2 regions of the Sphingomonas cynarae genome follow, and region 1 is predicted to be linked to the other one. Evidence: predicted binding sites of a transcription regulator. Region 1 holds the regulator's gene; the other holds the start of a gene.
The links. The regulator LexA, encoded in region 1, represses DNA repair genes until DNA is damaged. The targets are predictions, from matches to a motif close to GTTCCNCNCTTGTTCT.
Positions count from the first base shown of each region.

Region 2: radA (DNA repair protein RadA) is a predicted target of LexA. The motif match lies at 4,733-4,748, and genes of this name have one in related genera.

Region 1 is NZ_BAABBF010000009.1:49,985-57,696, forward strand. Features, by position in the region: gene ABD719_RS16020 (citrate synthase) at 1-317, opposite strand, end outside; gene gltX (glutamate--tRNA ligase) at 351-1,778, opposite strand; gene ABD719_RS16030 (ComEC/Rec2 family competence protein) at 1,837-3,972, shown strand; gene lexA (transcriptional repressor LexA) at 3,978-4,649, opposite strand; gene ABD719_RS16040 (molybdopterin molybdotransferase MoeA) at 4,705-5,898, opposite strand; gene moaC (cyclic pyranopterin monophosphate synthase MoaC) at 5,888-6,367, opposite strand; gene ppk2 (polyphosphate kinase 2) at 6,461-7,213, shown strand; gene trpC (indole-3-glycerol phosphate synthase TrpC) at 7,210-7,712, opposite strand, start outside.
Region 2 is NZ_BAABBF010000005.1:235,122-242,833, reverse strand. Features, by position in the region: gene ABD719_RS12360 (patatin-like protein) at 1-383, opposite strand, end outside; gene ABD719_RS12355 (endonuclease/exonuclease/phosphatase family protein) at 430-1,137, opposite strand; gene ABD719_RS12350 (replication-associated recombination protein A) at 1,191-2,507, opposite strand; gene ABD719_RS12345 (PadR family transcriptional regulator) at 2,699-3,220, shown strand; gene ABD719_RS12340 (DUF2218 domain-containing protein) at 3,217-3,507, shown strand; gene ABD719_RS12335 (glycosyltransferase family 4 protein) at 3,509-4,657, opposite strand; gene radA (DNA repair protein RadA) at 4,763-6,145, shown strand; gene ABD719_RS12325 (CvpA family protein) at 6,158-6,736, shown strand; gene ABD719_RS12320 (iron-sulfur cluster assembly scaffold protein) at 6,733-7,176, shown strand; gene ABD719_RS12315 (cation:proton antiporter domain-containing protein) at 7,176-7,712, shown strand, end outside.

The DNA of each region.
Region 1 (7,712 bases):
GTGCGATCGAAGGTGGCCAGTTGATCGCCGTTCGGCAGTTCGCCGTTCAGCAGCAGATAGGCCACTTCCATGAAGCTGGACTGTTCGGCCAGTTCGCCGATCGGATAGCCCCGGTGGAGCAACACGCCCTGATCGCCATCGATATAGGTCAGCTTCGACTGACACGACGCGGTCGACGTGAAGCCCGGGTCGTAGGTGAAGTTGTCCGTCTGGGCATAAAGCTTGCGGATATCGATCACATCCGGGCCGATCGTGCCCGACATGACCGGATATTCGAAATCCTTGCCGGTCAGGGAGAGCTTTGCAGCATCGGTCATTCCACGCATCCTTTGTGCTGGCTGGTCATGGTATCAGGCTGCCATGCGGTCGGCGATGCGACCCAGGCTTTCCTCGCGCCCTAGAAGGACGAGAACGTCGAAGATGCCGGGCGAGGTCTTGCGCCCGGTCAGCGCGGCGCGCAGCGGCTGCGCGGCCTGGCCGAGCTTGACGCCCCGGGCCTCGGCCACGCCGCGTACCGCGGCTTCGAGCGCCTCCGTATCCCAGTCGTCCACCGCGTCAAGCGCTGCATGGAGATCGGCCAGGATTGTCGGCGCTTCACCAGCCAGCAGCGGCGCCGCCGCCTCGTCGATGGTAAGGGGCCGGGCGGCGAACAGAAAGCCGGTGGCATCGGTCAATTCGATCAGGTTGGCGGCGCGGGGCTTCAGCGCGGGCATCGCCGCCGTCAGCAGCGCGGTATCCGCCTGGCCGCCAAGCCGCCCCGCCACCAATGCCGCCAGCCGGGCATCGTTCGCCTCGCGGATGTAATGGCCGTTCAGGTTCTCCAGCTTCTTCAGGTCGAACCGCGACGGGCTCTTGCCCACTGCGCCCAGATCGAACCACTTCACCGCCTCGTCGCGCGCGATGATTTCCGCATCGCCGTGGCCCCAGCCCAGCCGGAGCAGGTAATTGCCCAGGGCCTCGGGCAAAATGCCCAGTTCGTCGCGATACGCCTCGATCCCCACCGCGCCGTGGCGCTTGGACAGCTTGGCCCCATCCGATCCGTGGATCAGCGGGATATGGGCATGGACCGGTACGTCCCAGCCATTGGCGCTGTAGATCGGCAACTGACGGAACGCGTTGTTCAGATGGTCGTCACCACGGATGACGTGCGTCACCCCCATGTCGTGATCGTCGACGACGACCGCGAGCATATAGGTCGGCGTGCCGTCGGATCGCAGCAATACGAGATCGTCGAGTTCGGCATTCTGGACGGTGACCGGTCCCTGCACGCGATCCTCGATCGTCGTTGCCCCTTCCTGCGGGGCACGCAGGCGGACGACGAAGGGAAGATCGGCGGGGGCATCGGTGCGGTCGCGCCAGGGACTGCGGATACGCAGCGGCTGCTTCGCCGTCTGCGCCGCGGCGCGTTGCGCGGCGATCTCGTCGGCCGTCATGTAACAGCGATACGCATGGCCGGCGACGACCATCGCATGGGCGACCTCGGCATGACGATCGGCGCGGGCGAACTGGAACACGGCGTCGCCGTCCCAATCCAGCCCCAGCCAGCGCATGCCGGCCAGGATCGCGTCGATCGCGGGCTGGGTCGAGCGCGCGCGATCGGTATCCTCGATCCGCAGCAGGAACCGCCCGCCATGATGACGCGCGAACAGCCAGTTGAACAGCGCGGTGCGCGCTCCGCCGATATGCAGGAAACCGGTCGGCGACGGCGCGAAGCGCGTCACCACATCGGTGAAATTGGCGGGTGCCGCAGCGGCACCCCGTTCGGTTGTTGCGCCCAAGCGCACATGCTCCCAGACTGGATGATCGATGGCCGGTTCAGCCGTGGACGCCCCTAGCATGCACCTCCCCCGGCGACAAATGTCGCTGGCGCCGATGGCGGCTGCGATCGAACGGCGGCTGGAGGCGGAGCGGGATCGCCTGCCGTTATGGCTGCCGGTGATGCTGGGTGCCGGTGTGGCGGCGTGGTTCGCGCTGCCGCGCGCCGCATGGTGGAGCGCCACCGCGCTGGCGCTGCTCGCCTTCGCATTGGCAGCGGTGGCCATGGGGCGGGGCGGGCGTTGCGCCCGCATGCTGATGATCGGCGCCCTGGCGATGGCCGCGGGGCTGGGCCTTGTCTGGTGGCGTGCCGAACGGGTTGCCGCGCCGGTACTTGCCCGCCCCGCGGTGGTGGCGATGACGGCCTCCGTCGTACGGGTGGAGTCGCTGGCGGCACGCGATCTGGTGCGCCTGACGCTGCTTCCCGGTGTCGCCGATCTGCCGCCGCGCGTCCGTGTCAACCTCGCCACCGCAGACGTGCCGGTGGGTATCGGTCCGGGGGCGACGATCCGCCTGCGGGCGCGGCTGATGCCCCCGCCCGAAGCGGCCGTGCCCGGCGCCTATAACTATGCGCGCGTTGGGTGGTTCACGGGGATCGGCGCGACCGGTCGCGGCTTCGCCCCCGTCGTCATGTTGACGCCGTCGCGGGGGCAATCGGGCCTGCGAACACGATTGGGCGCGCACATCACCCAACGGATTGCCGGCAGCGCGGGTGGCATCGCATCCGCTCTGGCGACGGGCGATACCGGCGCCATCACGCAGACTGATGCGGATGCGATGCGCGCGGCGGGGCTGGCGCATCTGCTGTCGGTGAGCGGGTTGCACATCACCGCCGTCGTCACAGCCACGATGGTGATCGTGTTGCGGCTGCTCGCGCTCGTGCCGGCTCTCGCGCTCAGGGTCCGATTGCCGTTGGTGGCGGCAGGGGCGGGGGCGCTGGCCGCGATCGGCTATACCTTGCTGACGGGGGCGGAGGTGCCGACGATCCGGTCGTGCGTCGCGGCGCTGCTGGTGCTGGTCGGATTGGCGCTCGGACGGGAGGCGATGACGCTGCGGCTGGTCGCGGCGGGCGCGCTCGTCGTTGTGATCGTTTGGCCGGAGGCGGTGGCGGGGCCGAGTTTTCAACTCTCCTTTGCAGCGATCACCGCGATCGTGGCTCTGCACGAGCATCCCGTCATGCGTGCCTTCGCGATGCAGCGTGACGAAGCGTGGTGGCGACGGCTGGCCCGGGGCGGGGTGTTGTTGCTGGCGACCGGCGTAGTGGTGGAGGCGGCACTTATGCCTATCGCCGCCTATCATTTCCATAAGGCGGGATTGTACGGCGCCCTCGCCAACATCGTCGCGATCCCGTGGACGACCTTCGTGGTGATGCCGCTGGAAGTGCTGGCACTGTTGCTGGATGCGGTCGGACTGGGTGCGCCATTATGGTGGCTGGTGACGCACGCGATCGCGGCGCTGCTTGGGCTGGCGCGCGCAGTCGCCGCCGCGCCGGGTGCGGTATCGGCGGTGCCGGTGATGCCGGACGGGGCGTTCGCATTGATTGTTATCGGTGGGCTGTGGCTGGCACTGTGGCGGACCGGGTGGCGACGATGGGGTCTGGTGCCGCTTGCAAGCGGCACGATCTGGGCGCTGACGGTACCGTCTCCCGACTTGCTGGTAACGGGAGACGGTCGTCATGCCGCGATCCGTACCACGACGGGGATATCGCTGTTGCGCGACCGGACGGGCGACTACATGCGCGCGGTGCTGGGCGAGACGGGTGCCATCGACGGCGAACCCGGCCTGCTGTCAGAAACGACGACCGCCCGCTGCACGGCGGACCTGTGTCTGGCTATGGTCGGCCGCTGGCGTGTGTTGATGACCCGCAGCGTTTATCTGGTGCCGGTCAATGATCTGGCTGACGCCTGCCGCAATGCCGACGTCGTGGTCAGCGAACGACGGTTGCCACGAACCTGCCGTCCACGTTGGCTACGCCTCGATCGCCCGGTGCTCACGGGTACCGGCGGGATAACGGTGAACTTCACCAGCGAAACTATCAGGACGGTAAGGACGGCTGGCGACGAGCATCCTTGGCGCCAGCCGCCGACAGTGATGCCACCCCGTCCACCCCGACAGGAAAGCCGATCCGTCCGGCCGAAATGGCCGGGCGGATCGTGATACCATCAGTCGTACCGGCGCAAGATGCCAGACAATTTGCCCTGGATGCGTACCTGCTGCGGCGAATAACGCTGCGGATCGTAGGCGCGATTGGCCGGGTCGAGGCGTACCATCGCCCCTTCGCGACGAAAATACTTGAGCGTCGCCTCGGCCTCCTCGATCAGCGCGACGACGATCTCGCCGTCCCGTGCCACTTCGGTGCGTCGGACCAGCGCATAGTCACCGTCGAGGATACCCGCCTCGACCATCGAATCACCCGCCACTTCCAGCGCATAGTGATCGCCGGCCCCCAGCAGGGCGGCCGGTACGGCGAGCATCGTCGATCCCTCGAACGCCTCGATCGGCACACCGGCGGCAATACGACCGTGCAACGGAATCTCGACCACGTCGTTCGCGGCGGGGGGCACCGTTGGCGCGGGTGGAGGCACCGCCGCCTTGGGGCGGGCGGGCTTCTTCTCGGCGCGCTCTGGCATCCGCAACACTTCAAGCGCGCGGGCTCGGTTGGGCAGGCGGCGGATGAAGGCACGCTCCTCCAACGCGGAGATCAGACGATGCACGCCCGACTTCGACTTCAGGTCGAGCGCCTCCTTCATCTCCTCGAACGAGGGAGAGACACCCGTTTCATTCAGCCGGTCGTTGATGAAGCAGACCAGTTCGTGCTGCTTGCGCGTAAGCATACCCAGACTCCGTCGGGAACAGACTGTGAACTGATACGGAACGATAGGGCTTGCGTCAAGCGATCACGAGGATTTCCGCCGATTCGCCCGCCATTGCCGTTCCAGCATGCGCCGGGCGGATGACGAGGCAGGTCGACCGGGCCAGCGTCAACAGCATGGAACTGTCCTGGATGGTCGAGGCGAAAATCCGTCCGTCGCGCAGTTCGGCACGCAGATAGTCGGTTCGCCCCTGATTGGCCGGCAGATCCTCGCCCAGCACCGCGCTGGTCACGACCGGCAGCGGATCGCGCGCGCCACCCAGATGCGCCACCATCGGCAGGACGAACAACAGCGCCGTGACGAAAGCGGAAACGGGATTGCCGGGCAACCCCAGCACCACCGCATCGCTCAGCCGCCCCGCCATCATCGGCTTGCCCGGCCGCAATGCGATCCGCCAGAAATCGATGCTGCCACCCGCCGCCTCGATCGCGGGACGGACGAGATCGTGATCGCCGACCGACGCACCGCCGGTGGTCACGAGCAGATCGGCCCGAACGCCCGCAAACGCATCCCGCAGCACCTCCAGCCGATCGGGCAGGATACCGAGATCGATCAGGTCGACCGGCAAACCGGCCAGCATCGCCGCCAGCATCGCACCGTTCGATTCGGGCAGCGCCGCGCCATCAAGGTCGCTACCCGGCGGCACCAGTTCGTCGCCTGTCGCCGCGATCGCGACGCGCACGCGGCGCCGCACCGGCAGGTCGCCATGCCCTCCCGTGGCCGCCACCGCGATCCGCGCCGGGGTCAGCCGATCCCCCGTCGCGACCAGACGGTCACCCTCGGCGAAGTCCAGCCCCCGGCGGCGGACGTTACGTCCACAGTTCGGCGGGCCTTCCCCCGCCAGCATCAACCGCTCGTCATCCCGTGCCGCCTCTTCCTGCACCAATACCGTATCGGCGCCGGCCGGCATTGCCGCACCGGTGAATATCCGCGTCGCCTCACCCGGTCCGATCGATCCGGCGAAGGGTTTTCCCGCTGCGCTCTCGCCGATCACCCGCCATGGGCCGGGCAGATCGGCGAAGCGGATCGCATAGCCGTCCATCGCCGACAGATCGGCTGCCGGCTGGGTCCGACGCGCCGCGATGTCCGTCGCTGCCCAGCGCCCGGCTGCGAGCCGCAACGGTACCTGTTCCTCCGTGACCGGACGGGCCATCGCCAACAGCCGCGCCTGTGCCTCTGCGACGGGAAGGAGCAACGGATCACCCGACATCGGTCGCGGTCCAGTCGCCGGACTTGCCGCCGCTCTTGCTCAACAGACGCACTCCATCGATCACCATCGCCTTGTCGACCGCCTTCACCATATCGTGGATCGTCAGCAGCGTGACGGAGACGGCGGTCAGCGCCTCCATCTCGACACCCGTCCGCCCGGTGGTGGCGCAGGTGGCTGTCACCGCGACCCCGTCGTCCTGCACCACCAGCTCGATCGCCACGCGTGACAACGGAAGTGGGTGGCACAACGGGATCAGTTCCGCTGTCCGCTTCGCCGCCATGATCCCTGCGACACGTGCGACCGCCAGCACGTCGCCCTTGTTCGCGGCGGCATCGCGGACCAGTGCCAGCGCGGTCGGCGTCATGGAGATGCGGCCGATGGCGACCGCCTCGCGTGCGGTGATGGCTTTGGCGCCGACATCGACCATGCGCGCGGCGCCGGTATCGTCGAGATGGGTCAGGCTGGTCATGATCCACGCGGTAACGCACGAAGCCGGGCAGGTGAACCGGACCTCACACGAATTAGTCGCAACCCCCGTCGCGATCCAGCCGTTGGGCGGGTCATGAAGGATTATGACGAACAGCTCGCCGCGCTTCAGCTCGCGCTGCTGCGTACCCAGCAGGCGATGATCGAGGCCGGCACCCGTGCCGTCATCTTGTTGGAAGGACGCGACGCCGCCGGCAAGGACGGCACGATCAAGCGGCTGACCGAGCATCTCACACCGCGGGCCACCCGCGTTGTCGCGCTGCCCAAGCCAACCGACCACGAACGCGGTCAATGGTATTTCCAGCGATATGTCGCGCATCTGCCGGGTGCGGGCGAACTCGTGATCTTCAACCGCTCATGGTACAACCGTGCCGGGGTGGAGGTGGTGATGGGCTTTTCCACCCCGGCCGAACAGGCGCAGTTTCTGCGCGACGCGCCCGATGTGGAACGGATGCTGGTCGAAAGCGGTATCCGCATCATCAAGATCTGGCTCGACATCGATCGCGACGAGCAGAAGGAGCGCCTGGCCGAACGGCACGACGATCCGCTGAAGGCGCTCAAGATATCCGATATGGATGCAGTCGCGCAGACACGGTGGAGCGATTATTCCGCCGCCCGCGATACGATGCTGGTCCGCACGCACCTGCCGATCGCGCCGTGGTACGTCGTGCGTGCCAATCACAAGAAGCCCGCACGCCTCGCGGTGATGCGGCATATCATCCGCATCCTCGCCCCGTCCGCGATCGCGAAGGACGTGGACGGTCCCGACCCCGCGATCCTGTTTCCGTTCGAGGAGCAGGCGCTGACCGATGGCCGGCTGTCGCCCTAGGCGACCATCGACCGCGTCGCCGCCTCGACATCGGGTTGCCGCATCAGCGCCTCGCCGATCAGGAAGCAATGGACGCCGTGCGCGGCCATCGCGTCCAGATCGGCACGGGTCGACAGGCCGCTTTCGGCCACAAAGGTGCAGTCCGTCGGCACCAGCGCCTTGAGCCGGTACGATCGGGTCACATCGACCGAGAAATCCCGCAGATCGCGGTTGTTGCAACCGATCAGGCGTGAGCGCAGCGTCAGCGCCCGCTCCAGTTCCGCCTCGTCATGCACCTCGACCAGCACGTCCATGCCCTGTTCGATCGCCGCCGCCTCGATCTCGGCAAGCGCGCCGTCGTCCAGCGCGGCGACGATCAGCAGGATCGCATCGGCCCCCAGCGCGCGTGATTCGGCCGCCTGCCATGGATCGACCATGAAATCCTTGCGGATCACCGGGATGGAAACCGCGCCCCGCGCTGCGATCAGGTAATCGTCCGCCCCCTGAAAAAACCGCTCGT
Region 2 (7,712 bases), on a different contig from region 1:
ACCTTGGCGAAGCGCGACGCTGGCGCCGCGGCGGGATCGATCAGTGCCTCCACGTCTGCGGAGGCAAGCCACAAGTCGGTCAGCGGATCGAGCGACTGGCCGGTTGCGATCGCCTGCGCCAGGAACACGCCGTTGATCCCGCCCGCCGAAGCCCCCGCGATGATATCGGCCAGTACGCGCAACCGCAGGTCACCACGTTCCTCGATCTCGCCCAGCAGCGCGTGATAGACCATGGCGGTGCCACCCACCGGATCAGCGCCTGCATGATAGGCGTGGCTGGCACGCGCCAGATGCCAGATTTCCTTGGTGATGCCGTGCATGTAGACGGCCAGACTGATCCCGCCATAGCAGACCAGCGCCAGTCGAAGTTCTTTCTCGCGCATCAGCCCCGCATCATCCCGCCCCACCGTTAACGGTGTTATTGCCCGTTCACCGAGCCGGTTCCAATATAGCCCAGATCGGCAAGTGATCCGATGCCTTGCGTGCTGCCGGGCTGGCATGAACGCCGCAGTCGACGATGGTGAGGTCGGTGGACGCCATGATGCGGTCGAGCCGCCCGATCGGACGCCGGGCATGAAAGGACGGCCCGGTGGCGGCGAAACGGAAGTCCCGCCCAAAATCCCGCAAGCACCCCGCCGCCGCGGTCCATTCGTTGAGGTCGCCCATCAACACGGTGGGAGAGGGGGTATTGCGATGCGCGAGATGCGCGAGATGCGCGAGGATAGCGGCGGCCTGCCTGCGTCGCCACAGCCCCGACAGGTCGAGATGCATCCCCACCACGCGGATCGTCGATCCCGACAGCCTGATGTCGGCCGTCACCGCACCGCGTGGTTCGAGCGCGGGGAGGTGGATGGCATCGCATTCCATCACCTCGGCAGATTTGCGAACCAGTATCGCATTGCCGTGCCAGCCCATCGATCCGGTCCGACGACCGACCGCGACCGGTTTCCAGTCGCTCTGCTCTTCGAGCAGGTGGAGCGGGATCACCCGTTCACGCGTGCCGAAGCGCCGATCTGCCTCTTGCAAGGCAATGATGTCCGCATCGATCTCGCGCAGGACGTCGACGATCCGTTCGGGGCTGCACCGGCGATCGGCGCCGACCCCCTTGTGCATGTTATAGCTGGCGACCTTTATCATTACGCCATCGCAACGCCGCGCAGAGACGCCGGTTGCAGGCGAAGCTGCGGAAATCAGTCCTGGAGAGATTCAGGTGGCCGTTTACGCCGCGCCCAGAAGTCGAGTCGCTTCCTGATATCTCGCTCGAAACCGCGCTCATTGGGTCGATAGAAAACGGGGGCCTCGGGCTGTGCGATCTCGTCGGGGAAAAAACCCTGCCCCGAAAACGCATCCGGGTGATCGTGATCATATTGATACCCGTCATGGTAGCCGAGTTCCTTCATCAGCTTCGTCGGAGCGTTCAGGATGCGTTTCGGCGGCGGCACCGATCCGGTGGCACGGGCAAGCGTTCGTGCCTGATCGAACGCTAAATACGAAGCGTTGGATTTCGGGGCGGTCGCGACATAATTGATCGCTTGCGCCATGAACAGGCGCCCCTCCGGCAGGCCGATCCGCTCGAATGCCTGCCACGCGGTGATAACCTGGATCAGCGCCTGCGGATCCGCCATACCCACATCCTCCGACGCCGCGCAGGCCAGCCTGCGGAAGATCACATCCGGCGCCTCGCCACCTTCCAGCATCCGGGCGGCCCAATACAGCGACGCATCGGGATCGCTGCCTCTCAAACTCTTGTGGAGGCAACTGAGAAGATTGAAATGTTCCTCCTGACCCCGATCGTAGAGCGGCGCGCGTTTCTGGAGAAATTCGACCAAATCCTTGGGGGTGAGGTCGCCATCCCGATCGAGCGCGAGTATTTCCTCGCACAGACCAAGTAGATAACGGGCATCGCCATCCGCCATGCCGATCAGCGTGGCGCGCGCTTCGGACGTGAGGGGCAGGGGGCGGGCGCATCGCGCCTCTGCCCGTTCGATCACGCGGGCGAGTTCCGGACCGCTCAACCGGTCAAGCGTGTAGACCTTGGCGCGGGACAGCAATGCCGCCACCAGGCTGAAACTGGGATTTTCCGTCGTGGCGCCGACCAGCACGATCGTGCCGTCTTCCACCGCCGGCAGCAGCGCGTCCTGAACAGGCCGGGAAAAACGGTGAAGCTCGTCGATGAACAGGACGGTGGCCTTGCCGGCCGACTCCCGGGAACGGACCGCCTGCGCCAACACCTTCCTCAGATCGGCGATCCCGGTCGAAACCGCCGACAATTGTATGAATTCATACCCCGCCTCATCAGCCACCAGCCGGGCTATCGTGGTCTTGCCCACGCCGGGGGGACCCCACAGTACGAAGGAACTCAACCGCCCGGTCGCAATCATCCTGCCGATCGATCCGCCGGGCATCAGCAGATGCTCCTGCCCGATCACCTCCGCCAGCGTCTGCGGTCGCAGCTCCTCGGCAAGGGGCCGGGGGGGGGCGTGATGGGTGAATAACGTATCCTGCATGATGTCACCGTTCTGACGCGCCGCGACCATCGTCCGCTGCCAACAGGCCGGCGATGCCCGTCGATGTAGGACCTGTCTGCCCATCCGTCACCTGTTCGACTCTTACTCGACGATAAAGATATATCTTAGATGGTCTTGATGTTGTCGATTCGCGATATATCTTTAATGCTTCTATAATAGATGAGATTGATATGTTCGCAGATATGCATGGCCACGACCGTGGCATTCGCGGCGGTGGTGGTGGACGGGGACGACGGATGTTCGATGGTGGCGAGTTGCGGCTCGTGCTGTTGAAACTGATCGCCGACGAACCCCGCCACGGCTACGACCTGATCCGCCGGATCGAGGAACTGACCGGCGGTGCCTATGCGCCGAGCCCCGGCGTGATATATCCAACGATCGCGCTGCTCGACGAGATGGGCCTGATTGCCGCTCGGGAAAGTGATGGGGCGAGGAAGCGTTTCGCCGTCACCAATGACGGCATGGCTCACCTGACCGACCATGCTGGTCAGGTCGCAGCACTGGCAACCCGGCTCGCCGCGCTTGCCGAACATCACGAACGTACCGACAGCGAGGCGGCGCGCCGCGCGATGCGCAATCTGGGCGAGGTGGTGCGCGGCAAGCTGCGGCGTGAGGAATTGTCCGAGGAACGCCGCTATGACATCGTCGCCCTGATCGACGAGGTCGCACAGAAGATCGAGCGCCTGAGATGAGTATTTCCATCGCCCATGTGCCGACCGGGTCGGCCAGCCGGTATCTTCAGCAACTTGCCAAGCACTGGAGCCACAAGATGGCGGTCGTCGTCATGCCGGAGGAGGCAACGATCGACTTTCCGAACGGCGCGCGGCTCACAATGGCCGCCGCTGCCCAGATGCTGGATGTCGTGTTGACGGTCCCTGCGGACGGCGACGTGGCACGAATGCGGGACGTAGTGGCAAGCCATCTCGATCGTTTCGCGTTTCGCGAAGCGCCGCTACAGTTCGACTGGCGTGACGGGTAAGCTACCCCCGTGCAGCGATCGTTGACAAATAAGTATCCAGCACAGCGCTGTTGATCCGATCCCAGCGATAGCCGGCCGCCTTTGCGTGACCGGCATCACCTAGAGCATGTCGCAGACCCGGTTTCGTAACGATCCGGGCGATGGCGTCGGCATAGGCGGTCGCATCGCGCGGGGGGACGAGGAAACCCGTTCGTCCTTCCTCAACGAGGTCAATGGCGCCGGTGGCGCGGGCGGCGACGACGGGAACCCCGGCAGCCATCGCCTCCAGCGTCACGTTGCCGAATGTTTCAGTGACCGACGGGTTGAACAGCACGTCCATCGAGGCGACCGCCCGGCCCAGTGCCTCGCCGCGCTGGAAACCGGCGAAGCGGGCTCCCGGCACCTGCGTGGCAAACCACGCGCGCGCCGGGCCGTCGCCGATCACCAGCACTTCGTGGGGTACGCCCCGCGCCGTCAACGCGTGTGCGACCTCCGCAAAGACGTCGAGCCCCTTTTCCTTCACCAATCGGCCAAGAAAACCGATTGCGACCGCATCGTCGGCAATGCCCAGTTCACGGCGCCAGGCAAGGTCGCGACGGTCGGGGTTGAAACGGTCGTGATCGACGCCGCGCGACCAGATCGATATCGGGGCCCTCACACCCCAGCGGCGCAGAATCGCTGCCATCGATTGTCCCGGCACCAGCACTGCGTCGCTCCGGTCGTAGAAGCGGGTCAGCAGTCGCTCGATCGGCCGTTCCAGCACCGACAATCCGTAGTAACGCGGATAGGTCTCGAACCGGGTATGAAGTGACGCGATCGCGGGGACGCCGTGCCGCCGCGCCCAGCTCAACGCGCGGTGGCCCAGCAGTTCGGGGGCGGAGACATGGACGATGTTGGGTGCGAACGCGGCCAAGTCGCGGCGGATCGATTCCGGCATGCCCCATGCCATACGGTACTCGCCACGTCCCCCCGGCAATGCGATCGCGGGAACGTCGACAAGGTCACCCGTGGCGGGGAAGGCAGGCCGGGCGACCGTGGGCGAATAAACCCTCACCGTCACCCCCTGCGCCATGAGATAGCCGACAAGCAGGTTCAGCGCCTGATTGGCCCCGTCGCGCACATAATTGTAATTGCCGCTGAAAAGCGCGACGCGAAGGTCGGATGGCTGCATGGAGGCTTGCCGATAGCGCTGCGGCGAACCGAATACCACCGCGGATCGGGCGAAACCCGATGCGCGGTCGTTGTTGTTCCCCTCCCGTTCCGTTATATCTGATGAATGGCAAAACCGCAGAAGCGATATGTGTGTCAGGCGTGTGGCTCGGTGTCGTCACGGTGGCAGGGGCAGTGCGCCGACTGTTCCGAGTGGAACACGCTGGTTGAGGAAGCCGGTGCGGCCGTGACGCCGTTCGCCGCGAAGCATCACCTCCAGGGAGGCGGGCGGACAATTCTCCTGTCGTCGCTCGATGCCGACGTCACGCTGCCGGACCGGATGGCGACCGGCATCGCCGAGTTCGATCGTGCGCTGGGCGGTGGCTTCGTCGAGGGGTCGGCGACGCTGATCGGCGGCGATCCGGGCATCGGTAAGTCGACGCTGCTGTTGCAGGCGGCGGCACGGATGGCGATGGCGGGCAGGGGGGTGGCCTATGTCTCGGGTGAGGAAGCGGCCGATCAGGTCCGGTTACGCGCGCGCCGGCTTGGGCTGGGCAATGCGCCCGTGCAACTGGCATCGGCTACCTCGACGCGGGATATCCTGACGACGCTGTCCAGCGCCACACCGCCCGATCTGCTGGTGATCGACTCGATCCAGACGATGCATTCGGACCTGATCGAGGGCGCGCCCGGCACCGTCAGCCAGGTTCGTGCCTCGGCACAGGAACTGATCCGCTTCGCCAAGGAACGGGGCACCGCGCTGGTATTGGTCGGCCATGTCACCAAGGACGGCACGATCGCCGGCCCCCGCGTGCTGGAACATATGGTCGACACCGTGCTGGCGTTCGAGGGCGAGCGATCGCATCAGTATCGCATCCTGCGCGCGATCAAGAACCGCTTCGGCGGAACCGACGAGATCGGCGTATTCTCGATGCAGGCGGAAGGGCTGGCGGAGGTTGCCAACCCCTCCGCGCTGTTCCTCACCCACCGCGAGGAAGGGGTGACCGGGGCGACCGTGTTTCCCGCGCTGGAGGGGACGCGGCCGGTGCTAGTCGAGATCCAGGCACTCGTCGTCCGCCTCGCCAGCGGCGCCACCCCGCGCCGTGCGGTGGTGGGCTGGGATTCGGGTCGGCTGGCGATGATCCTGGCGGTGCTGGAGGCACGGTGCGGTCTCAGTTTCTCGACCGCCGAAGTCTATCTCAACATTGCCGGCGGCTACCGGGTGCAGGACCCCGCTGCCGATCTGGCGGTGGCGGCGGCGCTCGTATCCGCGTTGTCCGAACGGCCGGTACCTCCCGAGTCGGTCGCGTTCGGCGAAGTGGCATTGTCCGGCGAACTGCGTCCCGTGGCGCATGGGCCGTTACGGCTAAAGGAAGCCGGCAAGCTCGGATTCGAGCGGGCGCTGGTGCCGATAGGGGTGGCGAAGGACGCCAAGGGGGAGGGTCCTTTGCGCCTGACCGGCTTCCGCACGCTCGGGCAGTTCGTTGACCATATGCTGGGGCGGGGCTAGGCGGGTCCGTAGATGGGCCTGACCTCACTCGACATCATCGTATTGCTGGCGGTCGTGGGAGCGGCGGCCCTGGGTCTGTTGCGTGGCTTCGTGACGGAGGTGCTGTCGTTGTTCGCCTGGGTCGCGGTAGTCGCGGCATTGAAGCTGTTCCACATCGCGGTCGCACAGACGTTGACGGGCTATGTCGGCACCGCCTCGGGTGCGGCCGTGCTGGCCTTCGCGTTGATCGCTGGTATCACTTGGTTTGGCGGGCGGCTGGTTGCTCGCGCGATCGGTGCGCGGACGAGGACATCGATACTGGGCCCGGTCGACCGGGCACTCGGCTTCGGGTTCGGCGCGCTCAAGGGGCTGATCCTTTCCAGCCTCGCCTTTCTTCTCGTCGCCTTGGTGACCGACACGGTCGGGGGCGGTCCGTCACGGCGGCCGGCATGGATGACCACCAGTCGCACCTACCCGCTGCTGAATGCGACCAGCGCGGGTATCGCCGATTTCGTAGATCGCCGCCGTCGTGGTCTGCCGGTATTCGGCGCCCGGTCGACCATGGTCGGCGAAACCCCGGACGGCAGCACCCACACAGGCAACGATCGATGAGCGCCGCTCTCTACAATACCGATATTCTCCGCCTGGCCGCCTCGATCCCACATCATCGCCGCCTCGATGCGCCGATGGGGACGAGCGAGCGGCGATCGCCGATCTGCGGCAGTCGCATCACCGTCGACGTCACCCTCGACGCGGACGGCCGGGTCGGCGAAATCGGGTTGCTGGTCCGCGCCTGCGCCCTTGGCCAGGCATCCGCATCGCTGCTGGCGGCGGAGGTGATCGGCCGGACGCCTGCGGAACTTGCCGTCGCCCGCGACGCAATGACGGCATGGCTGGCGGCGGGCGAGGGTGACGCACCCGACTGGCCGGGTCTCGCCATCTTCACGCCGGCACTATCCTACACCGCCCGCCATCCTTCGATCCGCCTCGCGTTCGAGGCTGCGGCCGAAGCGGCGGCGCTGGCGGCAGAGCATATGCTGGTACACACCTGATGCATGAGGAGGCGGGCTTCTCGCTGCTGCGCGACGGCGCTGTGCTGCTGGGATCGGGACTGTTGTTCGTCCTGCTGTTCCGACGGCTCGGTCTCGGGGCGACGCTGGGTTATCTCGTGGCCGGCGCGGTGGTGGGGCCGCATGTGCTGGGGCTGGTCGGCGATGCCGAATCGAAGATGGGGATCGCCGAACTCGGCATCACCCTGCTGCTGTTCATCGTCGGGCTGGAACTGAACCCGTCGCGATTGTGGCGGATGAAGCAGGAAATCTTCGGGCTTGGTCTGTTGCAGGTCGTGCTGTGCGGACTGGCGATCACCGCGATCATCTGGATCGCCGGATTTTCACCGGCCGCCGCGCTGGCGCTGGGGCTGCCGCTGGCATTGTCGTCGACCGCGCAGGTGTTGCCGATGCTGCAGTCGGCCGGGCGGATGCGGACGCCGTTCGGCGAGCGGACCTTCGCCATCCTGCTGTTCCAGGATCTGTCGATTGTTCCGCTCATCACGATTATCGCCGCGATGAGCCGCAATCCGGCCGAT